2 regions of the Tessaracoccus pujii genome follow, and region 2 is predicted to be linked to the other one. Evidence: riboswitches for the same ligand, from Rfam matches in the RefSeq annotation. Region 2 holds a riboswitch; the other holds the start of a gene.
What was found. Region 2 has a riboswitch for thiamine pyrophosphate ahead of thiS (sulfur carrier protein ThiS). Riboswitches for the same ligand answer to the same signal wherever they lie in the genome.

Region 1 (4,148 bases), 640 kb from region 2:
GCATGAGGACCTCTGCCTGGACGGCCTCGCCGGCGCTCCGTGCCCAGAACGCGGCGGCCCGGGAGGTGGGGGCGCGGGAGGCGAGGGTCGCCAGGGCGCGGGTGTAGCCGCGGAGGTAGAAGTCGTCCTGCCCGAGGTACTCGACGAAGCGGTGCGGCTCCAGGGTGCCGTCGGCCAGCTCGGTGAGGAGGGGGAGGTGGTCGATGCGGGCGCGGATTCCGGCGGTGGCCACCCAGGCGCGGGCGCTGAACTCGCCTGGCTCCCAGCCGATGCTCACAGCCCCACCTCCGCGCGGCCGACGAGGTGGTCCACGGGGCCGTGTCCGGTGTCCGGCGTGCGGCTGAGGCGCCAGTGGGAGCCGGATTCGAGGGCGCGCATCAGGTAGTCGCGGGCCTCCTCGACGGACTCGAGCCGGACGCCGGTGCCGCGGGTGTCGCCGCGGCGGGCCGCCACGGCCGCGATCGCCGAACTGAGGGTGCAGCCGGTGCCGTGGGTGTGACGGGTGGGGATGCGGGGGCCGGTGAGCAGGGCGAACGTGTCACCGTGGGCGTAGACGTCGGTGAGCTCCGAGTCGGTGAGGTGGCCTCCCTTGGCCAGGACGGCGCGTGCCCCGGCGGCGACGAGTGCGCGGGCCTGCCGGATGAGACCGTTGGTGTCGGTGACCGGGTCCTCGCCGAGGAGGGCTGCGGCCTCCGGGACGTTGGGGGTGACGACGTCGGCGAGGGGGAGCAGGCGGGTGCGGACCACGTCGACGGCGTCGTCGGTGAGGAGGGCGTCGCCGGAGGTGGCGATCATGACCGGGTCCAGGACGATGAGGCCCGCGTCGGCTCGGCGCTGCTCGAGGACGTCGGCGACCGCGGTGGCCACGGCGGCGTTGGACAGCATCCCGAGCTTGGTCGCGGCTACAGGGAGGTCGTCGAACACGGCGAGGATCTGGTCCCGCACGAAGGCGGCGTCGACAGGCCGGGCCGCGCGGACGCCCTGGGTGTTCTGGACGGTGAGGCCCGCCAGCGCCGCGGCGCCGTATACGCCGAGCGCGGTGAACGTCTTGAGGTCCGCCTGGATCCCGGCGCCCCCGCTGGGATCCGAGCCGGCGATGCTGAGCACGATCTTCGGGGTGGTCACGGAATCCTCCAGAGGGCGAGCAGCTCGGCGGCGGCCGCGCGAGGGTCTGGTGCGGTGGTGATGGCGGAGACCACGCAGACGCCGTCGACGCCGGTGGCGATCACCTGGGCGGCGTTGCGGGCGTTGATGCCGCCGATGGCGACCGTCTTGGCTCGTCCGCCGGCGCGACGGGCGAGCCGGGCGGCGCCGTCGAGGCCGAGCCCAGCGGCGGCGTCGGTCTTGGTCGGGGTGTCCCAGAGCGGGGAGAGACCGAGGACGTCGGCGGTCTGGTCCTCGAGCTCGTGGGCGAGCTGGGCGTCGGTGGAGATGCTGAGGCCGATGAGGAGGTCGGGGCCGAGGCGGCGGCGTGCCTGGCGGATGTTGCCGTCGTCCTGGCCCTGGTGGAAGTGCAGGCCCAGCTCCTCCGCGACGTGCAGGCGGTCGTTGATCACGAGTGCCGGGGCCCTGCCGGTCTGGTCAGCGGCACGTCGGGCCGCGTCGACGCAGGCGCGCGCCAGAGCGAGGAACTCGTCGCCGGGAAGGTCCTTGTCTCGGACCTGCACCACCCCGGCACCGCCCAGGACGGCCTGCTCGACCATGCCGGGGACGTGTGCCGGGCCGCCCGACATCGCCGAGTCGGTGACGTAGTAGAGGCGCCAGTCGACGGCATCGGCCAGCCCGGGGCGCGCCTGGGTCACGGCCGTTCCCGCGGCTCGCCGGACGTGGCCTCGTCGGCCTCCTCGAGGGTGACCAGGGACGCGACCTCGTCGGGGGTGAGGGCGTGCAGGGCGTCGAGCCAGGCGGTCCGGAAGCTGGCGGGGTGCTGCGCCTGGCGGGCGGCGGTGAGGCCGGCGGCGCCGAAGACGGCGTGCGCGGCGACGACGGCGTCGTGGGCGCTGTGGCCGGTGGCGCGTGCGGCGCCGAGGGCGGCCGCGACCGTCGCGCCCAGCGCGCACCCCGTCCCGATGACCAGCGGCATGAGGGGGTCCCCGCCCGTGACGCGGGTGGTGCGGCCTTCGCTGACGATCACGTCGACGGGGCCGGAGATCGCGACGACGGCTCCCGTCTGTCGCGACATCTCGCGGGCGGTCTCGACGGCGGCCTCCACCTCGTCGGTGGCGTCCACGCCGCGACCGCCGCCGCTCGCCCCGGCCAGGCCGAGGATCTCGGAGGCGTTGCCGCGGATGGCGGCGGGACGGTGGGCGAGGAGGTCGCGGGCGAGCTGGGTGCGCACGGGAAGGGCGCCCACGGCGACCGGGTCGAGGACCCAGGGGGTGCCGGCCCGGTCCGCCGCCGCGGCGGCGCGACGCATGCCCTCGTGTTGCTCGCTGAGGCCGTTGCCGACGTTGACGAGCAGCGCCGAGGCCACCGTCGCGAAGATCTCCGCCTCCTCGGGGAGGTCGATCATCGCGGGCGCGGCGCCGACGGCGAGCAGCACATTTGCAGTCACCTCGGGCACGACGGTGTTGGTCATGCAGTGCACGAGTGGTGTCGCGGTGCGTACGGCGCTGAGGATTGCGGCGACGGTGGCGGTGCCGTCGTGTGTGTGGGATCCGCCGGCGGCGGCGGCGGCGTCGATGGTGAGGCTGGGGATGGTCATGGAGGTGGCTCCCTTCGCTAGCACGACCTAGATCAGGTGTTGCGGGTGTGTTCTCAGCCCCTACCTCGGGGCACCCCGGCTGTGATCGAGCCTACCAGGGGTGGTTCACGGGCCGGAGACCCCCACCCGCGCGCGGATCGTCAGGGGTCCACGGGCGCGGAAACGATCCCCCAGTGCGGGTGTCCCCGCCTGGGTCCACGCGGGGACACGCGCACTGGGGGATCGTTCCCGCGGCCCAGGGCGCCCCACTCAGTCCGCGACGGCGGCGCGGGCCGCCACGAACGCCGCGACACTCGCGTCCAGGTCCTCCCGCGACAATCCCGCCGACATCTGGGTCCGGATCCGCGCCGCACCCCGAGGCACGACGGGGAAGGAGAACGCCCGTACGTACACTCCCCGCGCGAGCACCTCATCGGCCATCCGGGCGGCCAGGACGGCGTCGCCGAGCATCACCGGCACGATCGGGTGGTCCGACTCCGGAATCTCGAAACCCTCCTCCACCATCCGGCGGCGGAAGTAGGCCGTGTGCCCGGCCAACCGGTCCAGCAGATCCGACGACGTCTCCAGCAGGTCCAGCGCAGCGATGGTCGCGGCGGCGATCGACGGTGCCAGCGAGTTGCTGAACAGGTAGGGCCGCGACCGTTGACGCAACAGTTCCACCACCTCCCTCCGTGCGCAGGTGTAGCCGCCCGACGCCCCGCCCAGCGCCTTGCCCAGCGTGCCGGTGAGGATGTCCACCCGCTCCGTGACGCCGAACCGCTCCGGGGTACCGGCCCCCGTGGCGCCGACGAAGCCCACCGCGTGCGAGTCGTCCACCATCACCAACGCGTCGTATTCATCGGCCAGCGCGCAGATCTCGTCCAGCGGTGCGACGTAGCCGTCCATCGAGAACACGCCGTCGGTGGCGATCACCCGGTGGCGCGCCCCCCGCGACGCCTCAAGCTGCGCGCGCAGGTCCGCCATGTCGCGGTTGCGGTAGCGGTAGCGCGCGGCCTTGCTGAGGCGGACGCCGTCGATGATCGACGCGTGGTTGAGCTCGTCGGAGATGATCGCGTCCTCCGCGCCGAACAGGGTCTCGAACAGTCCACCGTTGGCGTCGAAGCACGAGGAGTAGAGGATGGTGTCCCACCCGTCGTGCCCGTTCCTCCCGCTGCGCAGGAACGCGGTCAGGCGCGCCTCCAGGTCCTGGTGCAGCGTCTGCGTGCCGCAGATGAACCGGACCGACGCCATGCCGAAGCCCCAGCGGTCGTACGCCCGTTTGGCCGCGTCGATGAGCACCTTCGAGTTCGCCAGCCCCAGGTAGTTGTTGGCGCACAGGTTGATCACCTCGCCTGACGGCGTGCCGACGTGCGCGGCCTGCGCCGTCGTCAGCGGCGCCTCCGTCTTGTACAGCCCGTCGTTCCGCAGCTGCGTGAGCTCGCTGCGGATGTGGTCCAGGAATGAC
Region 2 (4,148 bases):
GCCTTCTCCGCCGCCTCGCCGATGAACCGCACGCCGGAACGCTGCTCGGACTCGCCGGTCAGCAGCAGCACCTCCTGGAGGCCGGTGGCGGCGATCTCCGCCAGCTCCGCCTCCATCTCCTCCGGCGTCAGCGACGCCCGGTGGATCCGGTTGGAGGCGCTGAACCCGCAGTAGGTGCACTCGTTCTGGCAGTAGTTGGCCAGGTACAGGGGCGTGAACATCGCGATCCCGTTGCCGTGGTGGCGGAGGGTCAGCTCCCGCGCCCTGGCCGCCATGGCCTCCAGGTGCGGGTCGGCGGCCGGCGACAGCAACGCGGCGAAGTCCTCGGTCGTCACCTCGTCCCGGGCGAGCGCGGCCCGCACGTCGGCCTCGCCGTAGTGGCCCGGATGGTATCCGGCGACCGCGGCCATCACCTCCGCCATCACCGGCGACTCCAGCGACTCCATGCCCGGGCGGTACGACATGGGGTCGCGCAGCGCGACGGCCATCAGTCCTCCAGGAATCCGGTGAGCGGGCTGGAGGCCTCCGCCCGGTCGAGGACGCGCCCCGGGCCTGCCAGGTGCCCGGCCCGGCCCGCCTCGACCGCCAGCCGGAACGCGGTCGCCATGCGCCCGACGTCCGCGGCCGTCGCGATGGCCGTGTTGCACATCACGGCGGCGGCACCCAGCTCGATGGCCTCGCACGCCTGAGAGGGGCGGCCGATGCCGGCGTCGACGATGATCGGCAGGTCGATCTCCTCGATCAGGATCCGGATGAACTCGCGCGCCACCAGGCCCTTGTTGCTGCCGATCGGGGCGCCCAGCGGCATCACGGCCGCCGCGCCCGCCGACACCAGGGCCCGGGCGACGACCAGGTCGGGATGCATGTAGGGCAGCACGACGAAGCCGTCGGCGGCGAGGATCTCGGTGGCGCGGACCGTCTCCGCGTTGTCCGGGAACAGGTACTTCGAGTCGTTGATCACCTCGACCTTCACGAAATCTCCGCAGCCCAGTTCCCGGGCCAGCCGCGCGATCCGGACGGCCTCGTCGGCTGTGCGGGCGCCCGAGGTGTTCGGCAGCAGCGTCACCGAACCGGGGATGTGGTCGAGGATGTCCTCGAGCCCCCCGGCGTTGGCGCGGCGCAGGGCGACGGTGACGATCTCGGCGCCGCCGTTGTCGACGACGGCGCGGATCAGCGGCAGCGAGAACTTGCCGGACCCCAGGATCAGCCGGGAACCGAAGCTGCGCCCACCCAGCGACCAATCCCCGACGGCGGTCGGGGCGAGCGTCGCGCTAGACATCGGCGTGTCCCAGCAGCAGCCGCAGCACCGTGTTGGCCTGATGGGCCGCGCACAGCTGCACGCGGGGCGCCATGAGGCCTCGACCCGCCGTCGCCCCGCTCTCCAGATCCCCGGAGAGGTACAGCCGGTCCAGGGCCCTCCTCGTCGTGATGGTGTTGGAGCTGCCGTAGCCGGCCATCCCGGAGCCCGACACCAGTGGCGTGTCGGGCACGTCGGCCAGCAGGCTGCTGACCAGCATCGCCTTCTGGTCGGCGAGGTCGAACGCCTCGCACACCACGTCGAATCCGGTGAGCAGGGTCGGTACGTTGTCAGGGGTGAGCTTCACGGTGACGATGTCCACCGTGGTCAGGGGGCTGATCGCTGTGAGCTGCTCCGCGAGCGCTTCGGTCTTCGGCATGCCGATGTGCCGCAGGAGGTAGTTCTGGCGGTTCAGGTTGCACATCTCGACGATGTCGAAGTCGATGAGGCGCAGGTGCCCCACACCCAGCCGGGTCAGCGCGAATGCGATGTGGGAGCCGAGCCCGCCGAGGCCGGCGATCGCGACGCGGGCCCGGGCGAGCCGCTCGTACACGTCGCAGCCGTGGCGGTCGATGAGCCCCTCGACATAGGCGTCCCGGACGGCGGTGGCGCCCATCTACCCGCCCCCGACGAACGCGACGACCTCGACGATGTCGTCGTGGCCGACGCGCACCGAGTCGTACCTGGCCCGGGGCACGATCTGCCCGCCGAGCTCCACCGCGACCCTGTGCACGTCGAATCCCCGACTGGTCAGCAGGTCGAGCAGGGACTGGCCGGCGGCTCCTGGGATCTCCTCACCGTTCACCCGCACAGCTACACCTCCTTCGCCGGGCGAGCCGGCGTCCGTGGACGGCGCTCGACCCCTGTGGGCGGAGCGCTCGGCCTGCCGACAGGGCATGGCCGATGACGAGGGGTGAGAAATCACACGACGTCCCTTCGCCAGTGCTAACTGGATCAGGTTCAACGGGTGTGATCTCAGCCGACAGTGACCTAGCGTCACGGCGGCACCCCGCGTCCGAGGGTCACGCTAGTGCAACTCGCAGGTGGGGCACAATCCTCCGTGCAAGACTGACGCCCATGGAGTTCACCTCGCTCTACCGGCACGGGTTCGCGCGGGTCGCGGCCTGCACGCTCCCGGTCACCCTGGCCGACCCGTCGGCCAACGCGCACGCGATCGCGGTGGAGGCCAGGGCCTGCCACGACGACGGGGTGGCGGTCGCGGTGTTCCCGGAGCTGTCGCTCTCGGGCTACGCCATCGACGACCTCCTGCTGCAGGACGTACTGCTCGACGCGGTGGACCGCGCCGTCGTCGAACTGGCGGACGCGACGGCGGACCTCCTGCCGCTGCTCGTGGTGGGCGCGCCCCTGCGCGCGGGCAACAGGCTCTACAACTGCGCGGTGGTGATCCACCGCGGGCACGTGCTCGGCGTGGTGCCCAAGGCGTACCTCCCCAACTATCGCGAGTTCTACGAGAAGCGTTGGTTCGCCGACGGTGCGGACCTGGACCTCGGCACGCTCCACCGTCCCGGCTGGCCCGCCGAGTTCGGCGAGGTGCCGTTCGGCACCGATCTGCTGTTCGACGCGCGCGACGTGCCCGGCCTCACGGTGCACGTGGAGGTGTGCGAGGACATGTGGGTGCCGGTGCCTCCGTCGTCTCTGGCGTCGCTGGCCGGTGCGACGGTGCAACTCAACCTCTCCGCCTCCCCCATCACCGTGGGCCGCGCCGAGGACCGGCACCTGCTGGCCCGCTCGTCGAGTGCCCGCAACAACTCCGCCTATCTGTACGCCGCGGCCAGCTTCGGCGAATCCACCACGGACCTGTCCTGGGACGGCATGACGATGGTCTACGAGATGGGCGATCTCCTCGGCCAGACCGAACGCTTCCCGCACGCGGCCCAGCGCACCGTCGTCGACCTGGACCTGGACCGCCTTCGTCAGGAGCGCATCCGTCAGGGCTCGTTCGAGGACAACCGGCGCGCGGTGGGGGTGGGGGAGTACCGGAGCATCGAGTTCGCGGTCCGGCCACCCTCGGGGGATCTGGGGCTGCGCCGCCCGCACGACCGCTTCCCGTTCGTGCCCGACGACCCGGCCCGCTTGAATCACGACTGCTACGAGGCCTACAACATCCAGGTCTCAGGGCTCGAGCGGCGCATGAAGGCCATCGGCGGGGGCGATGCGTCGAAGGCGCCGAAGATCGTGATCGGCGTGAGCGGGGGCCTGGATTCCACGCACGCGTTGATCGTCGCGGCCAAGGCGTGCGACAGGCTGTCGCTGCCGCGCACCCACATCCTGGCGTTCACGCTGCCCGGCTTCGCCACGTCGTCGCACACGAAGAACAACGCCACGCTGCTGGCCGAGGCGTTGGGCGTCACGTTCGAGACGGTGGACATCACGCCCATGGCCACCCAGCTGCTCAAGGACCTCGGCCACCCGGCCGGCGACGGGCAGCCCGTCTACGACGTCACGTTCGAGAACGTGCAGGCAGGCATAAGGACGGACTTTCTCTTCCGCGCCGCCAACCAGCGCGGCGGGATCGTGCTGGGCACCGGAGACCTGTCCGAGCTCGCGCTCGGCTGGTGCACCTACGGGGTGGGTGATCAGATGAGCCACTACGCCGTGAACACCGGGGTGCCGAAGACGCTCATGCAGCACCTCATCCGCTGGGTGATCAACACCGGCCAGTTCGAGGAGACCGGCGTCAACGAGACGCTCGCCTCCATCCTCAACACCGAGATCTCACCCGAGCTGATCCCGGTGGGGGAGGGGCAGAAGCCGCAGTCGACGGAGGACTCCATCGGCCCCTACGCGCTGCACGACTTCACCCTCTTCGGCTTCCTGCGCCGCGGCTACC

Region 1: it holds a riboswitch for thiamine pyrophosphate, as region 2 does, so the genes downstream of both, thiM (hydroxyethylthiazole kinase) here and thiS (sulfur carrier protein ThiS) in region 2, are expected to answer to the same signal.

The regions. Positions count from the first base shown of each region.
Region 1 is NZ_CM137012.1:3,161,934-3,166,081, forward strand. It holds gene ACX1D0_RS14705 (TenA family protein) at 1-277, opposite strand, end outside; gene thiD (bifunctional hydroxymethylpyrimidine kinase/phosphomethylpyrimidine kinase) at 274-1,125, opposite strand; gene thiE (thiamine phosphate synthase) at 1,122-1,802, opposite strand; gene thiM (hydroxyethylthiazole kinase) at 1,799-2,704, opposite strand; TPP riboswitch at 2,697-2,792, opposite strand; gene kbl (glycine C-acetyltransferase) at 2,954-4,148, opposite strand, start outside.
Region 2 is NZ_CM137012.1:2,524,601-2,528,748, reverse strand. It holds gene thiH (2-iminoacetate synthase ThiH) at 1-488, opposite strand, end outside; gene ACX1D0_RS12005 (thiazole synthase) at 488-1,279, opposite strand; gene thiF (sulfur carrier protein ThiS adenylyltransferase ThiF) at 1,272-1,913, opposite strand; gene thiS (sulfur carrier protein ThiS) at 1,914-2,108, opposite strand; TPP riboswitch at 2,212-2,319, opposite strand; gene ACX1D0_RS11990 (NAD(+) synthase) at 2,375-4,148, shown strand, end outside.